DNA from 3 places in the Pseudoalteromonas sp. JSTW genome. Region 3 is predicted to be linked to each of the others. Evidence: predicted binding sites of a transcription regulator. Region 3 holds the regulator's gene; each other region holds the start of a gene.

Region 1 (7,825 bases), 690 kb from region 3:
TAATCAATTAAATGATAGTGAGTTCCAACAACGTACTTTAAAAGTACGTGAAGCAAAACAAAAACAAGAGAACGAGTCTAATAGTTTCCGTGAGGAATCTGATCAATCAGCGTAACAAGCTCTACGCTTAATTGCTGGTGACTAATCGGAGCCGTTGCATAATAGTGGAGCGGCTTTTTTTTGTCTGTTGCTAAATTTAATTGCTGCGTTGTAATAATACTACTGACACGATTTGCAATTGCACGGCCTGAGTCAATCAATTTAACGCGTTTGTCGTAATAGTTATTTATTGCATGGGCTAATAAAGGAAAGTGTGTGCATCCGAGTACTAATACATCAATATCATCTGCAATAGCGAGTTCAGCCATTGCTTCGTTGAATTCGGCTTTGAGTAGTTTTTTACTATGAAACAGTGTTTCTGCAATTTCCACCAGCTTAGTCGAAGCGTACAAGCTCACTTTTGTACCTTGACTGTGTGTCAAAATTAACGTCTCGGTGTATTTGCTTTTTGTAGTCGCGGGCGTGGCAAGTAAACCAATGTGCTTCGTATTACTTATGGCACATGCTGGCTTTATAGCAGGCACAACCCCCACAACTTCAATACTTGTATAGCGTCGAATAACGTCTAACGCAGATGTCGATGCTGTATTGCAGGCAATCACTAATATATCAACATGCAACGCATGTGTGTCTATAAAGTGTAATAGCCCTAATAAGCGTTGAATGATTGTTTGCGAAGTTTGCGCACCATAAGGCAGAAAGGCATTATCCATAAAATAGCTATAATCTGCATTCGGGATCAAAGCCTGGATCTGTTCAAGCACAGTTGTCCCACCAATACCTGAATCAAACACCATTATATGGACTGACAAACTACTTACCTCGGATCATGAAAGGCAAGCAGTTTGCCATGTGACTATCTAAAAAGAAAGCGAAGACTAGTTCTGTTCATTGGCTGAACGTAGTGTATTCATTTGCTCGAACATCGCTTTGGTATAATCAACCAATTTACTGACTTCTTCTTTATCTTGATTTAACCATTGCAAAATTCCGGCAAGTTGATTTTGCAAACCAATATCACCAGCTTTATTAAAGGCTTCTTTTAAGTCATCGTTAAAAGGGGCGACCTTTTCTGCAACTTCTTTCTCTGGCGTTGGTTTATATTCTTCGTACCCTTTTATAGCTGCAACTGTTTTGGTTTGCTTCAAATCCATCGAAAAACCGACTAGCTGCTCATTACTCAAGTTAAGCTCTTTAGCTTGTTCAAAGGCTTCATCGAGTGAGCCTGAGAAAAATGTTTCGCTAACGCCTTGTAAGTCTTCCATCAACTCGTTAATGGCCTGCTGCTCTTGCTCATTAAGATCGCCATTCACTGACATAGAAAAAGATAAGTCACGTGATTGTGACGATTCACTGACATACGCTTCGTTGTCACCGTTTTTACTGTAGCTACTAGCGGACTTGCTCTCATATGCATCTGCAAAGCTAATACTGACTTCATCACCTTCGGCTGTGGTAAATGTATATTCAGCATTATTACTTAAGCTCACGTACTGTGCTTGGCTAACCGTCACGGCATTAGGTTTAGGATTAAATAAGTCTTCTTCAAGCTCATCAATACCTTTAAAGATACCTTCTTTCGATTTTTCGATACCCTCTTCGATATCGTCATTTAAGATGCCTGATTCTTTAAGTTCATCATAGGCATCATCGATTCCCATTTGTACGCCTTTGCGTGCCTCGCCTAACATGCCTTTTAACTTTTCATCATCAGCGCCATCTGCTTTTGCTTTACGCAGCGCACCACCAACAAAATTAAGTACATTTTTAACGATCTCATCAAAATCAAACAGGGGTTTATCTTTCTTTTCTTCTGCTTTAGGTAAACCAAGTGCTTGTGCAAGTTTATCGTCGAGTACTTTTGCAGCCAGTTCGCGGCCACGTTGTTGATAGCTATCTTGACGATTTTGAATGGTAGGCTGCTGCACAGACTGTTTACCATTGTATTTATTCAGATTTGTATTAGGCATATAGCCTAGGTTGCCAATTTTCATGATCCGACTCCATTTTATGGTTACCTCATTATCGGCCAAAAATCGCATAACTTAAGTTTTTTGTACAAAAAAACGACACTAAAATAAATAACAAAACTAGACAAATCCTCTCTGCTCCCTACAATAGCGCCGACAAATAGCTAAGAGATAAAAGGTAATCAGCCATGGCGGTTATAAAAATTGATACAACTCAATATGATGCACAATTGAGTGAGAAAGAGCAGCGCATCACGTCACAGTTTAGGCGCTTTGGTGTAAACACATTAGAAGTGTTCAGCTCTGATCCAATTCACTACCGTCAACGTGCAGAGTTTAGAGTGTGGCATGAGGGCGACGATTTATTCCACATTATGTTTGATCAGCAAAGCAAAGAGAAAATTCGCGTTGATGAATTTGATCCCGCCGCGCCACTCGTTGGCGAAGTGATGCAGGTGATGATTGAAAACTTAAAAGGGTGTGAGGTACTTCGCCGCAAGTTATTCCAGATTGATTACCTCTCTAGCTTAAGTGGTGAAATTCTTGTTAGTTTGCTTTACCACAAACCTTTAAACGATGAATGGCTAATTGCGATTAAAGAGCTTAAAGCAAAATTAAGCAGCCAGTTTAAAATCGACTTTATTGGTCGTGCACGTAAGCAAAAAGAAGTGATTGGGAACGACTATGTCGTTGAACGATTAAACGTAAATGGTAAAGAACTCATTTATCAGCAAGTAGAAAATAGCTTTACTCAACCAAACGCAAAAGTAAACATTAAAATGCTGGAGTGGGCACAAGCGTTGTGTGAGCCCCTTAATAATGATTTGCTAGAGCTGTATTGTGGTAATGGTAACTTTTCAATTGCACTAGCCGGTTCATTTAACCGAGTGCTTGCGACTGAGATCTCAAAGTCATCGGTTTATTCTGCGCAGTACAATATTGCTCAAAACAAAGTCGATAATTTAGATATCATTCGTATGTCGAGTGAAGAGTTTACACAAGCCATGAAAGGCGAACGTACTTTTTCACGTTTAGACGGTATTGATCTAAACAGCTATAACTGCCAAACAATTTTAGTCGACCCTCCTCGAGCGGGGATGGATACTCTTACCTGTGATTTGGTGGCGAACTACGACAACATTATCTATATCTCTTGTAATCCCGAGACATTAGAACGAGATCTTGATCACCTTTGCAAAACACACGAAGTGAAACGTTTTGCGATTTTTGACCAATTCCCCTATACACATCATATTGAGTCTGGCGTCTTTTTACAGCGTAAATAACTTAAACTTTTGCCAGCGCAGCCAATAGCGCTGGCAATTGTTGTTCACTGAACACCTGTATATTATTGTCACTAAGTAACTTTGCAGTTAAACCCATTCCTCGAATCTTTTGCCCTGTGTGACTTCCATCATAAATATAATTACGTCCACATGACGGACTAGACTCTTTGAGTAGTGCGAACCGAATCCCTTGTTCTTTGCATACGCGTAATGCTTGCTGTGCACCCGCTTTAAACTCTGCGGTGACGTCATGCGCATCCTGTGTTAATACTCTACCCTGGCTAATTTCAGCAGGCGCTCTTGGTGTAGGTAGACCACCCGCAACCTCAGGACAAAAAGACACAATACGCCCTTGCTGCTTCAGTGACTCTAATCCAGGATGTAATAAGTTTTGTGATTGACCGTCATAGCGTACCGGCTTTCCTAGTAAACAACTCGACACTAAAAGTTTTTTCATTTCTTCACCAAACAAAAAAGCTCCGCGAGCGGAGCTTTTACATAATATTTTCGAGTCTCTTACTTAGCTGCTAAGTAATTAATTAGCTCAGCCATGCTTTTTGCATCGGTAATACCTGAGTCTGCACCTAAGATTAAACGATACTTACCATTCACAATAAAGGTTGGTACGCCTTTTAAGGCTCCTTTTTGTTGATAGTACTCTTGGTCGCGTTTCATTTTCGCTGCTATCGTACGTACTGAAAAACTGTTGTAGTACTTTTCAAAATCTTCAGCGGTTACACCTTGCGATACGAAAATATCTTTCATATCTGCAAGCTCATTAATACGCGCACGTTTACCATGAATGTGGTCAAAAATTGCACCAACTAACGCATCGCTATTTGGGAGTACTGTTGCTGTTGCATAACCTTGCGCAAGCACTGTTTGGATCTCAGGATCACGAGGACCAACAAAATTAACGTGATTCTTTTTAAATTTAACGCCGTCTTTAAGCATTGGCTTAAGCTCAGCAACAATTGGCTCGAAGGTATTACAGTGAGGACAGTAGAATGAAAAAAACTCGGTCACTTCAGGCTTTTTAGAAGCTCGCGCATCAATTGTTTCATAATGCTTACCTTCTTCGTATTGCGCCGCACTCGCTGTGGCAACTAAACCTAGCGTCACGGCCACAAATGCAGCTTTAACTAATTTGATCATTATTCAATCACTCCAAAAATTATTGTTCTAATAAAAACTTTACTAACGCATCAAGCTGCTCTTGGCTCTTGATGGTATTTATATTAATTTTATATTTATCATTCACGATAAAGGTCGGCACACCCGTTAACGCCCCCATCTCTGAGTATTTATTCTGTTTGTCTTGCATCGCTTTTTCTGCACTGATCACAGGCATGCTAGCAATTTCAGAGTCAAACACATCGCCGCTAATACCATTTGTCGCCAATAATGCTTTCACGTCTTTAATATTTTGCAGCGGTGCACGTTGAATATGAATGCTGTGAAAAATTTGGTCGGCCACTTGCTCACCTTTACCATGTTGCTTTGCAATTAGGTAAGCATAACTTAGGTTACTTTGTGTTTGTTTCGATACACCACCTAAAAAGTTAACGTGATTCTTAACAAACTCAGTGCCTTCAGGCAGCGTTGAGGCCAGTGCTTTCGCCACTGGTTCAAACTTAAAACAGTGTGGACAGTAAAATGAGAAAAACTCAGTTACTTGTGGTGTAGCACTCTTTTTAGTGTTTAGTACTTCGTATTGATTACCTGCTTCAAAGTCAGCTGCCAGTGCTGCAAAAGGTAAACATAGAATGAGTAGACTTAATTTTAATTTTTTGAACATTGTTTTCTCGTCTTTACTTATCTTTTAAAAATTTATGGTAATAATTTTAACGGTGGTTCTTGTAGCGCTGCAAGCTGTTCTTTTAACGCGAGTATTTGCTGCTCCCAGTATTTGTCTTCTGCGAACCATGAAAAGTTCCGTGGGAATGCAGGATCATCCCAACGTTTTGCTAACCACCCCATGTAATGCACCATGCGCATCGCGCGTAATGGCTCAATTAATTTCAGCTGGCTGTGGTCAAAATCACAAAACTCTTCATACGCTGCTACCAAGGTGTCTAACTGTAACAGTTGATTGTTACGATCGCCACTGAGCATCATCCATAAGTCTTGAATTGCAGGACCTTGTCTGCTGTCATCGAGGTCAACAAACATCAGTGCATCACCCGCCCACAAAATATTGCCCGCATGGCAGTCACCATGTAATCGAATTGTCTCTACATTTTTATATTGGGCTGTGGTTTCTTTAATAACCAAATCCAAAATCGTATAAAAAGCATTTTCTAATGACGTTGGCATCAAGTTACTTGCTTGTAACTGAACTTTAGCTGTCTGAAGGTACTCTTCACAACTGATCACTGGGCGATGATTAAATGAAGATGCTTTTGCAACTTGATGCATACGACCAATTAAACGGCCTAACACATCGAGTTGATCTAAGTTATCAACTTCGAAAATACGCCCGCCCACACTGGGAAATAACGCAAATAAATAGCCGTCATGCTCAAAGAGGCTTTTCCCGTCCTTTACTACGGGCGCAACGACGGGAACTTCTGCATCAGCAAGTTCAAAAGCAAACGCATGCTCTTCTAATATTTGTTCTTTGCTCCAACGCTCAGGACGATAGAATTTTACAACGTATCGGTAACCGTCTTCTGCTTTAAACTGATAAACGCGATTTTCATAGCTGTTTAAAGCAAGTAATCCTGACTCAGCATAGATCCCAATACTTTCAACTGCGTCTAAAATTGAATCGGGTGTGAGGTCAACAAAGCTAAATTTACTCATAGTGTCCCATTATATAAAAAAAGCGGGAAAACCCCGCTTTTTATTGTATTTGCTCAGTGTACTGAATTATTGCGCCTTAAAGAAGTTACTAGGCTGCGAAATCTGAATATCAGGCTGCCCCTCCACCGAAAGTATAAACTCGAATTTTGTCATCGGCTTTTTCAAATCGTACGGATCAACCACTAATGACAAGGGCACGTTATAAGATTCACCTGAGGGCACAGTGAATGTTTGTTTGCCTATATATTCAAAGTTATTTAAGCCTTCCACTGTAATATTAAACGTTTGCTCGTATTGCGCTTTGTTAATCACTTTAAGTGTGTAGGTGTTTTCAACCAAGCCATTGAAGTCAACTCGGTATAGCTGATTACGGTCGCGGATAATATCAAGCTCCATTGGTTTACGCATGGCAATATTTGCCACGAGAGCCCCGGTTAACACAACAAGGATAACAAGATAACCAATCAATTTAGGTCGCAAAGCATGCGTTTTATTTTCAGGGGTTTCTAAGTTTCGCTCTGTGGTATATGAAATGAGCCCACGTGGGTAATTCATTTTATCCATTACACCATCGCAAGCATCAATACAAGCACCACAGTTGATACATTCATATTGCAAACCGTTGCGAATATCTATCCCTGTCGGGCACACCTGTACGCATAAGTTACAATCGATACAGTCACCGAGTCCTAACTCTTTCGGATCTTGTTTACGTGAACGAGGACCACGATTTTCGCCACGAGATTCATCATAACTTACTGTAAAGGTGTCTTTATCAAACATGGCCGACTGAAAACGCGAATAAGGACAGATATGTAAACACATAATTTCACGCATCCACCCTGCATTGCCGTATGTACACACAGCAAACAATGCGATACACCCATAAGAATAGGCTGTGGCATCCAAAGTAAAAACATCCGGAAGTAGCTGGCGTATAGGTGTAAAGTAGCCAACAAAGGTAAACGCTGTATACAGTGAAAACAGCCACCAGCTGCTGTGTTTTGCCGTTTTACGCCAAAACTTATCAAAGTCCATGGGGCGTTGATCTAACTTCTTACGCTGGTTTGCAGTGCCTTCAAACTTTTCTTCGAACCAAATAAAAATAAATGTCCATACAGTTTGCGGACATGTGTAACCACACCAGACTCGGCCATAAAATGTGGTGACGAGGAACAGCGCAAAAGCTGCAAGCATAAGAATAAACGCAAGAATGGTTAAATCTTGTGGCCACAGAGTGAGGCCGAAGATATTAAACTTTTGGCCTACTAAATCGAACAGCACAGCTTGCTGTCCGTGGAAGTTAATCCAAGGTAAAAGCATAAATGCAAGCATGCCAACGAAACCAATTCGTCGCCTTAACAGCTGATGCAAGCCTGTTACTGCTCTTACATAAATTCGATTGCGTGGATTAAATCTATCATCATGGGAAGCGTTTTCCGGTTTTTGGATTTTTACTTCCGTTGGGATGTTTTTAACCTTAATTTGTTTATCCATCAAAATTCCTCAACGCCACTAGGAAATAAACTCAAACTGATGTTTGCAGTTAAATAGGTTATAAAGCCAATACGACAAATTAGAATGCATCTCATTTCGTTCAGAGTTTTCTGAAATTTCCAACCTATCGAAAGTATTATACTCAATCTCTCAAAAATTTCAGGGAATGATCTAAAATATGAACTTTTTAATTATTTCATCGTATAT
Region 2 (7,825 bases), 370 kb from region 3:
CCGGTTTTGTAATGCGGTTAAATTTTGAAAGTGGTCGTTCAAATGAAAGCGAGTATACAGCCCAATAAAGGATAAAAACACGGCAACAAAAATGGATGCAGCAAACCACATAGGGTCATAACGAAGTAATGGGCTCATTTCCATTGCCGCCATACCCGTGTAATGCATGGTACCAATACCTGCGCCCACTAACACAGAACTCATGAGTAACTTTAACCCTGCGGGAATATGTGCAATGTCTTTACTGCGTATTAGTGACATACCTGTGTAGCAGGCTAAAAAAGCAGGAATAAACGAAAAAAATGTCAGAGCAGGATCATAGTTAATGGTTGTGCATAAAGAAAATGCAAGCATACCAATAAAGTGCATACTCCAAATTCCGCCAGACAAGACTAGAGAGCCGGTTGCATTGCCTAGTTTTCTGTATGATTCAAAGCGGGTTTTATTGGCTAAATCAATAATATGCAATGAGAAATATGCAGCAAAAATAGCGGTAGCAATCGAAAGGACAACTAAACTAGGATTGTACACCCCACTTATGATTAAGCTTGGATTTTGATCGGTAATAAAAAATTTCGCGAGCATAATAATTCGTTCAGACTGCAAGTAATGTCAGTCTAATACAATTTGCGCCAGATTTAGAGAAAAAAGATATGACAGACTAAGTAGGATTTGTTTCATTAGCTATATTTAATTAGAAAATACTTAAGTGTGAGACTACCCATGCGCAGGACTGAGCAGACACTCGTCGAGCAAATGCAAATAAATGATGTTGAAATTCAGCATAGAATGAATTTATTAGGGCTCTCTTCACAATGCTTAGCATCACTCATTAACTATAAACCACTTATCGAGTCGGCGATTGAGAAAATGGTTGATGAGTTCTATAAAAAGCAAACAGAAGTCGATGAAATTTCATTACTTATTGGAGATGCTGACACACTGACACGTTTAAGAGATGCACAAAGACAATACATTATAGATTTATTTTGTGGCTGTTATGAAAATGATTACGTTAATAATCGGCTACGTATTGGCATGGTACATAAGCGAATTGGGGTAGAGCCCAAACTGTATTTATCGGCGGTATGTACCCTTAAAGAGCTCATTTTTGATGTGTTAAGAAACACCATAAAAGACCATGCAGAGCTAAATCAAACATTAACCATTATTGATAAGCTTATTTATTTTGATACAACATTAGTGTTTGATACGTACATTGCGAGTCTTGTTGGCGAAATAGAAAATGCGAAACGAAGAACAGAAGTGTATGCGAAAGGGCTTGAAGAGAAAGTAGCGCAGCGTACACATGAACTTGAAAAACTTGCCAAACTAGACCCCCTCACAAATTTGTATAATCGCCGAGAAATGCAAGAGTTGTTTCAGCGAGAATTAGCAAGAGCGCGCCGTCAGAAGCTACCTTTGACTATTGTATATTTTGATTTAGACAACTTTAAATCAGTGAATGACACACAAGGGCATTTGAAAGGTGACGAGGTATTAAAATTCATCGGGAAATATCTTAAAAAGAATACAAGAGAAATAGACATTGCCTGTCGTTATGGGGGAGATGAATTTTGCCTGATCATGCCAGATTGCGACGTAGAAAACACCATTGCGATATGTAATAAGCTGATCGTTGCTTTTGAAGCAAAATACCCCGCATTACATTTGAGCTTTGGCATTATTTCAGCGCCTTTAGACAGCACCGTCGGTGCTGAGGAGCTTATAAATCGTGCTGATCGGAAAATGTACGAGGCTAAAAAGCATCAAGGTTCTCACATAATCCATTAACGTGTCATACGCTTTACAAACACCACCACAAACAGCGCTAGCGAAAAGCTGCCACAAAATGCTTCAATCGCTGCTATGAGCCTTGATAATCCAATGGGGGTTATATCGCCATAGCCTAGCGTTGTAAAAGTAACAACGCTAAAGTAAATGCTGTTTAAAAGTGCTGATACGTTATCATCGAACGAATTATCAAAACTAAATCTAAGCAATGAATCTTGATAGCTGACACCAAATAAAAAGTAACATATTGCGCAACAAACGATAAGAGACAGACTAAAGCGAATGACATTTTCAGGTTTTTCACCATAACCACATAACATGTCAATAAAGCTGGAAGTAATTTGTTTCGTTGATCCTTTCGGGTACTGTGCGTGGCGCATTCTTAATTCTTTATAGGTAAAGTTACCCGCGAGCTCGAAAAGCCCTTGGTCTTCAGACGCTTTACGTAAATTTCTGTATATTTCTTCGGATTGTTCAAATAAGTCGCGTGCAGTCGAGTATTGCCTATTTCGACGAGCTTTAAACGCCTCGGCTTCTTGCAGTAATTGTTCGCCTAAATCGATATTATCAATGCGGCTATCACTGAGTTTAACCCCAAGTAGGTTGGTATTTCGTAAATCGCAGTAGTGTAAGCTGGCGCTATGAAGGTTCGCTTTCATTAAGGATGCATTGGCAATTTTATTGTTGAAAAGATGTGCCCCCGACAAATTGGCTCGATAAAAATTGCAGTAAGAAAGATCATAACCTTCTTCATCATCTTTCTTTATTAAATTTAGACCCACTAAATTTGCACGTTGTAATTGCAGACCCTGAAGTAACCCGCCCTTTTTCGCATATCGTTCAAGTTTTTGAGTCAGCTCTAAGCCTGATTTATCAAATTTATTGTCATGCCAAAAGCAATACCCAGAACCCATATCGGTTTCTTGACACGTGTTACCTGTTGGTGAAATGTAGCTACAACACGGTTTATCAGGCATAAGAATAAAAACTTATTTATGAGTCATCTTTATAGATTAGCAGGTATTTTACGGGGTAAAATATAATACAAAGATTTTATTAATTACATTGGCTTATTTTGTTTGAGTACACGTTAAAACGCAGTAAACGTAGAAAAACTGTCGCGATTAAAGTCGCCGAGCAGCAGTTGACTGTGTATGCACCTCACTTTGTCCCGCGTAAAGATATTGAAGCGTGGTTAAAAACAAAGCAGCATTGGGTTGCAGAGCAAGTTACTAAACAATCATTACACGCTGAGCAGTGTCAATTTCCCATTAAAAATTCGCAAATCAAGCTATTTGATCAGGTAATTCCCCTTGTATTTAAGCAAGAAAATTGCAGCCAATGGTATCAAGACACTGATACTCATGAATTAACCCTTGCTATTTCACCGCGCGTTAAACTCACAGACGCAAAGTATCTTGCATTGATGGAAGAGTTTTTACATGACAAGTTAGAAACCTACCTTGAGATGCGTATACAAAACTACTGTATTCAAATGAGAGAAGCGTTACCAACACGTCTTAAAATTCAACATTACAAGCGTCGATGGGGCAGTTGTAATCGCCAAAGAGAGTTAACCTTTAATTTGCACTTAGCCAGTGCGCCCCTATGGGTTATTGATTATGTTGTTGTTCATGAACTTGCGCATTTAAAGCATATGGATCACAGTGCGGCATTTTGGCAACGGGTGAGTGAGTTTTATCCCGAACATAAAAAAGCAAGCAATTGGCTGAAAGTGAATGGTCCATTTTTACGCTGGCTCTAATACTAATCCGCAAAAATACTTAATCATTTTGAGTGATTAAACCAGTCGCTACCTGCGTTAAAAATGTCTGATTTACGACTGCATGGATGCAGGAGGTAGAGCAATGCAGGAGCAATTGCCGAGAACAACTAAATAACTAAATAACTAAATTTTTGCCTTGTTATCAACGCGGTTTTATTGCCTCAAAATAGACCACATAATTAAGCGTAATGGTATAACAAAAGGATAATTCAATTGAAAATAGCTGTATTTTTAGTTTAACGATTTAGGAAAAGAGAAGTAAATAATAATATGAAAAATAGAATAGTGAATTAGCAGAGAAGGAAAGTGGTGGAGGGAGCTGGATTCGAACCAGCGAAGGCTGAGCCGTCAGATTTACAGTCTGATCCCTTTGGCCGCTCGGGAACCCCTCCACACTAATTTTTATTGCATTTGGCCCCACTTAACTGAGCGTAGAAAAGTGGTGGAGGGAGCTGGATTCGAACCAGCGAAGGCTGAGCCGTCAGATTTACAGTCTGATCCCTTTGGCCGCTCGGGAACCCCTCCAATGCAACGGCGCTGATAATAGCAAACTGGCTCTTTAAGTAAAGAAAAAAACTAAAGAAAAATAGATTAATGCCGATAACTGGTTAATCTTGAAACTATTCGGCCAAAGTCTATGCAAATTGATGGTTTGTTGCTCAACGAGAGTCAACTTGATAATCGTCTTAACAAAAGTGTTCATGAACACCGCCAAGGTGAGTTTGCCTTATTATTGGCGATGCTGTCTCATGATGCGCTTGATTTTAGCCAGTTTCATTTACCGAAAACAGAATTAACCGATACTCAGAGTTCAGAACACGTACTCAGAAATGAGTTAGGGGCAGGCCCAAAACAACCATTAGCGCCTGAACAATATGATATGTTAATCGGGCAGAATAATGGGCTGCGACTTTTAGAAGGTGGCTTGTCAGATATTCGCCTACGTAATTGTCTCAGTCCTGAGCCGCTTGCTATCCGCGATGATAAAAATCATGTGCCGTTAGAAGTCATCGATAACTGTGAGCCAGCAGTCAGAAAACGCTATTACGATAAAAACGCACCCACAGAGCGTATGCAAATGGATGCAGCTGCGTTTTATGACAGCTTAACGGACGAGGCGATTCATCAGCCTTTGCAATTGGCAACTGCTTAATTAATTGAAATTGTCATACTCGCCTTGTACGCTACACTTACAAAGATAGGTAAATTGGTGCAAATCAGTAAAAAGTACAGCTAATTTTTTATGTGCTTGTTATAATGCGCCCAAATGGCTTTATGCCATTATCATTGAACCAAGTTATTAGGACTATAATGAAGAAAACATTCACGCTTAACCATGAGAAAATTAAATACCCTCGCATGGTTGATGCAGCTAAGCACGAAGTGAAGAAGTATTTAAAACGTGAGCGTAATAAAACTCTCCCAGAAGATGCCGATTACTGGGCATTTGATTGTAAATTTGGAGAGTCAGCTGACGACGCGAAAGTCGTTCATGTGGCGGAAATTAATAAATGCATTAGCGATATTGAAGCAAAAGGGCTTACATCGTTTTATGTCGAGATTCTAGCGCGTCCAGCACAACGCCAGTTACAAGAATTTGACGAAGAATAGTCGTTATAATTCATAGAATTTAAGAATGGGCCTTGAGGCCCATTTTTATTGTCTGAAATACAATGACATTATTTTGTGTTGATTTATATCACATGCCCACCACGCAACGGCTTTCCCTACAATGGCTAGTCAAGGTTTAGATTGGCTATATAAAAAGTGAATAGCTGTGATTTAAATTGCGTGACACTTTTTATATTTTTTGCCGCTACCGCAAGGGCATTCATCATTACGGCCAATTTTAATATCAGCAACAGGCGTTATTTCACCATCAAGGTAACGCCATAGTCCATCTTCTTTAATAAAACGCGATTTCTCGTGTAACTCACAATACAAGTTTTGGTAAAAGTAATTTGCTTTAAATTCTACAAAACCTTCTTGCTCGTTATATTCAGTATCTAAAACGCTTAGCTTGGTAAAACGACAGCTATTAGCAAAATCTTTGATTTCGCTAACAGGGTTAGCGGTTTGTTGGCTTTGTGCGTATGTTGTAAAGACATATTTTGCATCTTTTAAGGCATAAGCACTAAAGCGAGAACGCATAAGTTGTTCCGGCGTTTGCGCTTGGCTATCGCCTGCGTGCAAAGGTTGGCAGCAAAGCGAGTAATCTTGTTTGCTGCCACAAGGACAAAGGGAGTGTGTGAGTGATGTCATAACAACTTACCTAAAACAATAAATTGCTATTTTAGCAAGCCTATTGTGGCTGCGGTACTAAATTGTTTAATGGGTTGCTTTTGGTGAAGCAGTAAAACTTTGCAGATGCATGTTCTAAATTAAGAGTCATAGAATCTAGTTGATTGTTGCTGACAATATCTGTCCAGGTGATCACTGCGGCAAAGTTACCGTTGTGCAGCGCCGAACTTAGCACATATTCAAGATTCACAAGGTGCTTTTGTCTGATCACTAACAGTTTACTGGTGTCGATTGAACATGAATCGAGTAATGCTTTACTTGGCACATGATCAGGTGCAATTAACAATGTCCACGCACTTTGGCTGTTATAGTGATGTAATACCTTTAATAGCTCAAATGTTGCTGAAATTTCGTCTTCAATTTGAATTAAATTAACCGACGCTTTGTCGTTATCTTGTTGATAGCTTTTAACGGTTCTTAAGGTAATTGGCTGTAACATAACTTTCACTCACTGGTTGTTTATACAGTATGTGTATACAGTAGTTTATACAGTGTTTTTGCGCAAGTGTTTTTTTGCTATTTTTTTAACCAATTATTCAGCTTTTAATAATTTTAAAAAATTAAATCTTTAAAAACAATTGGTTATTTTATTTCTTTGCAGTGTGATATTTTGTGAAAAATGGATGAAGTAATATATATAGTGTTTTATACCGAAGTTTATACAGTAGTTTGTATGCAGGATATTTGAGGTTTATACAGGTGTTTTGATAAAGAAGCCGGTGTACACCGGCTTCTAAAATTTAGTTTTTCAAGTACGTATTTAAAAACTCAAGGTACGCGTTTGATGCTTTGATACGGTTTTCTTTTTTAGTAAAACCATGACCTTCGTCATCGAACAACACGTATTCTACGGGGACACCATTCGCTTTTACTGCGGCAACAAGCTCATCACTCTCAACTTGCAATACACGAGGGTCGTTTGCACCTTGAATAACCATCAGTGGTTTCGTAATGTTTTTAGCATGGAAGAGGGGAGATATCGCTCGATGGCGTTCGCCATCAGTTGCAGGGTCACCCATTTCATCGTACAGTGCCTTTTTAAAGCTTTCCCACCAAGGTGGTATAGAGTTTAATGTTCTTACCCAGTTAGTTACGCCAAAAATATTAATACCTACTTTAAATTCTTCAGGTTCGAAAGCCAGCGCCGCTGCCGTCATAAAGCCACCGTAACTGCCACCCATAATGCCAATTTTATCAGCATCAACCCAGTCTAAGCTCTGTAAGTGCTTTTTCCCGTAGACAATATCTTGCAAATCGTCTGTGCCATGCTTTTTATCATCTAAATGGAAAAAAGTTTTACCATAGCCAGAGCTACCGCGATTGTTTACAGCAAATATAGCATAGCCATGATTAACTAAATGTTGCTGCATTGCGCTGTAACCTGTGCGGCTCTGGCCGCCCGGACCACCATGCACCCACACTAGAGCAGGCACTTTATTATTACTATTAGCCTGTTTGGGCTTATATAAAACGCCAGGGATTTCTAAACCGTCAAAGCTTTTAAAACGCACAATCGTGCTTTCAACGAGATCATTTTGATCAATTGCATCGCTTAAAGTATGGGTCAGTTTTTTTGCTTTCGTTTCGCCTAATTGCCAAACAAATAAGTTACTTGGCGAGGTATCTGAATTTAGGTAAAACGCCATGCTCTTTTCATCAGCTGAAAAGCTTACACCACGTAAATTGCCCGGGGGCAAGGCAGGCATATCGATTTGTTTATTGGTTTTTGTGTCAATGATTGTCACTTTAGTACTGGCATCAGCATTAACCCCACTTACTTGGTAACGCCCCGATTTTGAGAAGTAAATAAAGCTGACATCCCAGTCATCTTTTAGGGCGGGGCTGTGCTCACCTGTCGTTAAGTCATAGCGCCAAACCTGTGAAAATTCACCTTTTGCATCGGTCGAGTAATACAGAGACTTGCTGTCTTTTGAGAATGTTTCA
Region 3 (7,825 bases):
CAAGAAAAAAGGCCAAGTTGCCCGCTCTAAAGAGTTGGGAACGATGTTCGTATTAATTTTTTCGGCTATTTCATTGCTGTTGTATGGCCCTGAAATTGGCAAGGGCTTATATAATGTGATGGGACGATTATTAAGCCTTAATCGTAATGAAACTTACGACACCACCAAAATGTTTTCAGTGTGGAGCATTGTCTCTGATGCCTTGTTGTTCCCGATGGCGATGTTTGTTCTCATTATTGTAATAGCGGCATTTATCGGTAACACGTTACTGGGCGGCTTTAACTTTAGTTGGCAAGCTGCAGCGCCTAAAGCCAGCAAAATGTCACCGGCTAAAGGGATTAAACGTATGCTTGGTCCCCAAGCAGGCGTTGAGCTGGTTAAGTCGATATTGAAGTTTGCGGTGGTTGCAGGCTTTGCAGTATTTTTAATTAATACCTTTTTTGATGAAATATTACATCTAAGTATTGAAAGTGCGCCGGGGAATTTCATTCATGCCCTTGAGATTCTAGCTTGGATGTTTTTAGGCCTGACTTGCACGCTAATTATTATTGCAGCGATAGATGCGCCTTATCAAAGCCACAAGCATCACAAAGAGCTTAAAATGACCTTGCAAGAGGTAAAAGACGAATATAAGAACTCAGAGGGTGATCCACAAATTAAAGCCCGTATTCGTCGTACTCAGCGTGAAATGTCGCAAAGGCGTATGATGCAAGACGTGCCAGATGCCGATGTTATCGTGACCAACCCGACTCACTATTCGGTTGCCCTAAAGTACGATACCGCCAAAGCAGGTGCGCCAATTGTACTTGCTAAAGGGGTCGATGAGCTTGCTATGCAAATTCGTAAAGTGGGTAAGGGTAACGATGTGCCTATTGTTGAATCACCCATGCTTACCCGTGCGCTTTATCACACCACCGAGGTGGGCCAGCAAATACCTGATCAACTGTTTACCGCAGTAGCGCAAGTGCTTGCCTATGTATTTCAATTAAAACGCTTCCAAAAAGGGCGTGGTAAACGTCCTGTTCCACTTAATAAAAAGCTCCCTATCCCAGAGGCTTATAAATATTAATTAGCCGTTTAATAACTTGGAATAGTTATTGCAAATTCCGTGTAGTGTCAATTTTTTGAAATTGTTGAATTATGGAATTTAAAGCGGTATTACAACAACTTAATAAAGATAAAAAAGAGTATGCGAAGGGGCTTGGAACACCATTACTGGTGCTTGCAGCCCTTGGCATGGTTATTTTACCTCTGCCTCCTTTTCTTTTAGATATTCTTTTTTCGTTTAATATCGCGCTTGCGCTGGTGGTGTTACTCGTTACGGTTTACACCATGAAGCCCCTTGAGTTTGGTATGTTTCCGGCCGTGCTGCTAATAGCCACAATTATGCGTCTTGCATTGAATGTTGCCAGTACTCGGGTGGTACTCCTTGAAGGTCATAATGGCGGGGATGCTGCTGGTAAAGTAATTGAAGCGTTCGGCTCGGTGGTTATCGGCGGTAACTATGCCGTTGGTCTTGTTGTGTTCCTTATTCTCATTATTATCAACTTTGTGGTTATCACCAAAGGTGCAGGGCGTATTTCAGAGGTGTCAGCGCGTTTTACACTTGACGCTATGCCAGGTAAACAAATGGCGATTGATGCTGACTTAAACGCAGGTTTTATTAGTGCAGAGCAAGCTCGTGAGCGCCGTGAAGAAGTAACCCGTGAAGCCGACTTTTATGGCTCAATGGACGGTGCCAGTAAATTCGTAAAAGGTGATGCTATTGCCGGTATTGTGATCCTTGTGATTAATATCGTGGGTGGTTTATTTGTCGGCATGATTCAACATGACTTAAGCTTCAGCCGTGCAATGGAAGTATATACGTTATTAACCATTGGTGATGGTCTCGTTGCGCAATTACCTTCATTACTTCTTTCAATTGGTACTGCGATTGTTGTGACGCGTCAAAATGAGTCGCATAACATGGGCGATCAGTTTAAGTCGCAGCTAGGAAACGAAAAGTCGTTATTTATCGCTTCAGGTATTTTGATCACCATGGGCCTTGTGCCAGGCATGCCTCATCTTGCATTTTTAAGCTTGGGCGCATTGTTAGGTTACCTTGCTTACTTTACCCAACAACAAAAAATTAAAGCAGAAGCAGAAAAAGCTGAATTGGAAGCAAATGGTGGCGCGCCAGGCACCGGTGTTGCTAACAAGCAAGAGCAAAAAGAATTGGGTTGGGACGATGTACAGCAAGTAGATGTGATTGGTTTAGAAGTCGGTTATCGCTTAATTCCACTGGTTGATCAGTCGCAAGGGGGAGAGCTACTTAACCGTATTAAAGGTGTGCGTAAGAAACTCTCGCAAGAACTCGGTTTCTTGGTACCGCCCGTGCATATCCGTGACAACTTAGAGTTAGACCCTAACGCCTACCGTATCACAATGATGGGTGTATCCAGTGGTGAAGGTGAGCTTAAGCATGGTGACGAACTTGCTATAAACCCAGGGCAAGTATTTGGCCCAATCAAAGGTGTTGAAACAAAAGATCCTGCTTTTGGACTCGATGCAGTATGGATTAAGCCAGACCAGAAAGATGAAGCCCAATCATTGGGTTACACCGTGGTTGATGCAGCTACTGTCGTGGCAACCCATATTAGCCAGCTATTAACAAACAGCGCAGCATTACTATTAGGTCATGAAGAAGTACAGAACCTACTTGATATGTTAGCGAAAAGTCATCCTCGTCTTGTCGAGGGACTGGTTCCTGACGTATTACCATTGACCACGGTTGTAAAAGTGCTGCAAAACTTACTTAACGAAGGGGTCGCAATTCGTGATATGCGTTCAATTGTTCAGACCCTTGTTGAATATGGCCCACGTAGCCAAGACCCAGATGTACTAACGGCTGCAGTGCGAATTTCACTGCGCAGATTGATTGTTCAAGATGCGGTTGGTATGTCATCTGAAATCCCTGTCATAACCTTGGCGCCTGAGTTGGAACAGATGTTGCATCAGTCACTTCAAAATGCAGGTGACGAAGGTGCCGGAATAGAGCCAGGACTTGCAGAGCGACTTCAGCAATCATTAAATGAAGCGCATCAAAACCAAGAAATGGCCGGCGAACCTTCGATATTACTAACGTCAGGAATGTTACGCACTGTGTTATCTCGTTTTGTTAAGTACACCATCCCAGGTTTAAGGGTAATGTCTTACCAAGAGGTACCAGACGAAAGACAGATTAAGATTGTCAGCTCAGTAGGCCAACAATAGGATAGTAAAGGGGTTGTACCATGAAAATTAAACGTTTTTTTGCTAAAGATATGCGCACCGCACTAAAAGAAGTGAAAGATGAATTAGGTGTTGATGCGGTTATTATGTCTAACAAAAAGTTAGCGAATGGTGTTGAAATTGTCGCCGCTGTTGATTATGACAAAGCAGCCCCAAAAGCCGAAGCGAAACCGGTGCCTGCACACACAGCGCCACAACAGTCGCATAATTTCGTAAAACCAGAACCTATGCGCGCTAAACCTGAGCCACAAGCCCAAGTTGCAGACAGCCTACAAGCGTTACTAGAGCGTCAAGCCCCACGCCCTCGTTCGCCAGAGCTTGCTTCAATGTTTAATCAATCTGGTATTGAAACGAGTGAACATTATCAGCCAAAAGCACACAGTTTTGCGCCGCAAGAGCAGCCGCAATATTCAGCAAAACCTCGCTATCAAGAGCAAGCTGCACCGCGAGTGCAAACACAAGCACATAGCCTAGGTTTTGATGATGATTTAGACACAGGCTTCGACGATTTAGATTCACCAGCAGAACACAAAACGGCCGCACCCGCAAACCACTCAGAAATGGCGACGATGCGTGAAGAAATGAATGCCATTCGTCAATTACTTGAACATCAAGTATCTGGTTTGATGCAGCAAGACATGGCGCGTCGCGATCCTACCCGTGCTTGTATGATTGATCGCCTAGCCGGTATGGGCATTGAGCGTGATGTTGCGGAGCAAATGGCGTGTTTTATTCCTGATGACGTTTCGCGTCAACAAGCGTGGCAAGCTTTGTTGCAAATGGTTGAAAACCAAATGCATACAACAAATAATGAAATTTTACGTCAAGGCGGTGTGTACGCTTTAGTGGGTCCTACGGGGGTGGGCAAAACCACCACCGTGGCGAAATTGGCAGCCCTTGGTGCACAAAAATATGGTGCAGATAAAGTCGCGCTTATTACAACAGACACTTACCGTATTGGAGCGTATGAGCAGCTAGCCACTTATGGCCGCATTATTGGCTGTGGTGTGAAACAAGTTAAAGACGCAAATGAATTAGCTGAAGTGTTATACCATTTACGCAATAAGCGTCTAGTATTAATAGACACTGCGGGTATGAGTCAACGCGACTTACGCTTAACTGAACAACTTAATACATTAATGCGCAATCAGCGTGTCGACATTCGCAGTTATTTAGTGTTAAGTGCAACAGCGCAAATTAATGTGCTACAAGAAACCGTTCGCCACTTTAAAAAAGTGCAACTAAGTGGTTGTATCTTCACTAAGTTAGATGAATCACTTAGTTTAGGTGAGATTATTAGTATTGCGATTCAAAATCGCTTGCCAATAGGGTATCTTACTAATGGTCAGCGTGTTCCTGAAGATATTCGCGTTGCGAATGCAGAAAAACTAGTAAAAAAAGCTGAGCAATTATATTTAAAACGAGCAAAAGCACAACATTCACGACGTCAAGCAGTAGCGTCGAACACAGTAGGGATGTATGATTAACACAGTATTAGATCAAGCAAGCGGCCTGCGCAAAATGAATCAAAATAATAATAGTGGCGTTAAAGTTATCGCTGTCACTGGCGGCAAAGGTGGTGTGGGTAAAACGAATGTGTCACTCAATACCGCGATCGCATTAGGTCAGCTGGGAAATCGTGTATTAGTATTAGATGCCGATTTAGGGTTGGCAAATTGTGACGTAATGCTTGGTTTACGTGTCGAGAGAAACTTATCTCATGTTTTATCTGGTGAGTGTGAACTGGATGAAATTCTTGTCGAAGGCCCAGCAGGTATAAAAATTGTGCCAGCGACTTCGGGCTCGCAAAGTATGGTTGAGTTAACACCGTCAGAACATGCGGGGCTTATCCGCGCATTTAGCGAGCTAAATACTGAGTTTGATATTTTAATTGTCGATACCGCTGCGGGTATTTCAGACATGGTATTAAGCTTTTCGCGTGCAGCGCAAGATGTTGTTGTTGTTGTATGCGATGAACCTACCTCAATTACCGACGCTTACGCCCTAATTAAAGTGTTAAGTCGTGAGCATGGCGTTTACAAATTTAAAATAGTTGCCAATATGGTGCGCAGTATGCGTGAAGGGCAAGAATTATTTGCTAAACTCTCAAAAGTAACGGATCGATTCTTAGATGTGTCTATGGAACTTGTCGCAACCATTCCGTATGACGAGAATATGCGCAAATCGACCCGCCGCCAAAAAGTGATTGTGGAGTTATTTCCAAACTCACCAGCCGCTGTGGCATTTAAAACATTAGCAACGAAAGCAGTTAAGTGGCCAATTCCAAATCAACCGTCAGGTCATTTAGAATTTTTTATTGAAAAACTAGTAAACGGTTAACTATGACAACATCGGTGAATAAAGCGATGGGATATCAATCAGCACAGAATTTAAATGCGATTGTTGAAAAACATGCCTCTTTAGTCAAAAAAGTGGCGTGTCATCTAATTGCTCGTTTACCTGCCAGTGTGCAACTCGATGATTTGATTCAGTCAGGTATGATTGGCCTTATAGAAGCGTCGAAAAATTTTGATGCGAGTAAAGGGGCCAGTTTTGAAACATTTGCGGGTATTCGAATTCGAGGGGCTATGCTCGATGAAATCCGTCGAGGTGATTGGGCTCCCCGTTCAGTTCACCGTAATGCACGCCTTGTCGCTGAAACGATTTCGGATTTAGAGAGTATTTTAAACCGCGAGCCAAAAGACACAGAAGTTGCTGAAAAACTTGATATTACACTGGATGAGTACCATCATATTCTACATGATGTAAATTCCAGTAAGGTACTGGGTATAGAGGATTTAGGCGTTGATGAAGACGTCATCACACCTATGGGGCATGATTTAGCACTAGACAAACCGTTTAATAATGTTAAAAATGAACGGTTTAACCAGTCTCTATTGACGGCTATCCAATCGTTACCAGAAAGAGATGCACTCGTTTTGTCTTTGTATTACAACGATGAAATGAACTTAAAAGAAATAGGGCACATACTCGATGTTAGCGAATCGCGTGTGAGTCAAATACATGGTCAGGCGATGATTAAGCTCAAAGCAAAAATCAATGACTGGATTAATTAGTAGTAAGTAAATAAGGTTCAAACCTCACCGGAGGATGTTTTGGATAAAAACATGAAAATTCTTGTTGTTGATGATTTTTCTACAATGAGACGTATCATTAAAAACCTGTTAAGGGATTTAGGTTTTACCAATGTGCAGGAAGCTGATGATGGTTCAACAGCATTGCCGATGTTGCAAAATCAAGAGTTTGATTTTGTTGTAACAGATTGGAATATGCCTGGAATGCAAGGTATTGATCTATTACGCGCAATTCGTGCTGATGATAGCCTTAAACATATCCCCGTGTTAATGGTGACAGCTGAAGCGAAAAAAGAACAAATTGTTGCTGCTGCTCAAGCGGGTGTTAATGGCTATATCGTCAAACCATTCACTGCTGCGACACTGAAAACCAAATTGGAAAAAGTGTTTGAACGTTTAGGTTAATCTAAGGGGAGAGGCTTATGTCAGCACTTGCTGCGCCTCAAATAAGTTTAGAGCAAGCTCGTCAACTTGTTGAGTATCTTGAAAATGGTGAACAAGAGAAAGCTGATAAGCTGATACTTGAAACAGCATCAAAAGAACAATCAGAGTTGTTTGCTGAAGTCGGTAAATTGACACGACAACTTCATGAAGCACTAAAAAACTTCGATCTTGATACTCGACTCACAGATTTAACAACAGAAGCAATCCCGGATGCAAAGCAGCGCTTGAATTATGTCATGGAAATGACTGAAAGCGCGGCCAATAAAACGATGGATGCCGTGGAAGCGAGTTTGCCTATAGCACAACAGCTCGCTGATGAAATTGCCACGATTAAACCAACGTGGGATCGTTTAATGAATCGAGAAATTGAACTCGGTGAATTTAAAACGTTATGCCACAGCTTAGATAAGTTCATGAATAACTCGCACACCAAAACAGATGAGTTACAAGGCTTGATGACCAACGTGCTAATGGCGCAAGATTATCAAGACTTGACGGGGCAGGTAATACGCCGTGTTATCGAATTAGTGCGCGAAGTAGAAGACAGTTTAATCAATCTCTTAACTGTATTCGGCAGTCAAGACGATGGTCAAATAAAACAAGAAAAACAGGCCATAGACAAAGCACCTGCACAAAGCGATACGCTGGCAGGTCCAGAAGGGCCAATTATTGATAAAGAGTCACGCGATGATGTTGTTTCAGGACAAGATGAAGTTGATGACCTATTATCAAGTCTGGGCTTCTAAGAGGAGAGTAGCTGCATGAGCTTTGAAGTCGATGAAGATATTTTACAGGATTTCCTTGTTGAAGCAGGGGAAATTTTAGAGCTTTTGTCAGAGCAATTGGTCGAGCTTGAAAATAATCCAGATGATAAAGACTTACTAAACGCTATTTTTAGAGGCTTTCACACCGTAAAAGGTGGCGCAGGCTTTTTAAGCATGACTGAACTTGTTGATGCGTGTCATGGTGCTGAAAATGTGTTTGATTTGTTGCGCCAAGGCGTGCGCAGTGTCACA

What was found. The regulator FliA, encoded in region 3, starts transcription of late flagellar genes. The targets are predictions, from matches to a motif close to CTAAAGNTNNNNNNNNNNNNGCCGATA.
Region 1: the regulator FliA is predicted to act here: its motif matches at 2,084-2,110, upstream of GZH31_RS01560 (DUF5610 domain-containing protein).
Region 2: the regulator FliA is predicted to act here: its motif matches at 4,157-4,183, upstream of GZH31_RS06335 (VC2046/SO_2500 family protein).

Annotation. Positions count from the first base shown of each region.
Region 1 covers NZ_CP058972.1:313,361-321,185, reverse strand. The annotation lists gene GZH31_RS01570 (RNA-binding protein) at 1-115, shown strand, start outside; gene murI (glutamate racemase) at 78-872, opposite strand; gene GZH31_RS01560 (DUF5610 domain-containing protein) at 939-2,054, opposite strand; gene trmA (tRNA (uridine(54)-C5)-methyltransferase TrmA) at 2,219-3,316, shown strand; gene GZH31_RS01550 (DUF523 domain-containing protein) at 3,318-3,773, opposite strand; gene GZH31_RS01545 (thiol:disulfide interchange protein DsbA/DsbL) at 3,833-4,471, opposite strand; gene GZH31_RS01540 (thiol:disulfide interchange protein DsbA/DsbL) at 4,491-5,114, opposite strand; gene GZH31_RS01535 (serine/threonine protein kinase) at 5,147-6,121, opposite strand; gene ccoG (cytochrome c oxidase accessory protein CcoG) at 6,188-7,618, opposite strand.
Region 2 covers NZ_CP058972.1:1,369,142-1,376,966, forward strand. The annotation lists gene GZH31_RS06305 (PAS domain S-box protein) at 1-585, opposite strand, end outside; gene GZH31_RS06310 (GGDEF domain-containing protein) at 724-1,794, shown strand; gene GZH31_RS06315 (ion channel) at 1,791-2,771, opposite strand; gene GZH31_RS06320 (M48 family metallopeptidase) at 2,870-3,559, shown strand; tRNA gene GZH31_RS06325 (tRNA-Tyr) at 3,888-3,972, opposite strand; tRNA gene GZH31_RS06330 (tRNA-Tyr) at 4,021-4,105, opposite strand; gene GZH31_RS06335 (VC2046/SO_2500 family protein) at 4,218-4,733, shown strand; gene GZH31_RS06340 (DUF6172 family protein) at 4,892-5,191, shown strand; gene GZH31_RS06345 (YchJ family protein) at 5,363-5,842, opposite strand; gene GZH31_RS06350 (SulA-like leucine-rich domain-containing protein) at 5,883-6,320, opposite strand; gene GZH31_RS06355 (S9 family peptidase) at 6,622-7,825, opposite strand, start outside.
Region 3 covers NZ_CP058972.1:998,660-1,006,484, forward strand. The annotation lists gene flhB (flagellar biosynthesis protein FlhB) at 1-1,069, shown strand, start outside; gene flhA (flagellar biosynthesis protein FlhA) at 1,141-3,252, shown strand; gene flhF (flagellar biosynthesis protein FlhF) at 3,273-4,757, shown strand; gene GZH31_RS04625 (MinD/ParA family protein) at 4,750-5,610, shown strand; gene GZH31_RS04630 (RNA polymerase sigma factor FliA) at 5,637-6,347, shown strand; gene cheY (chemotaxis response regulator CheY) at 6,387-6,770, shown strand; gene GZH31_RS04640 (protein phosphatase CheZ) at 6,788-7,555, shown strand; gene GZH31_RS04645 (chemotaxis protein CheA) at 7,571-7,825, shown strand, end outside.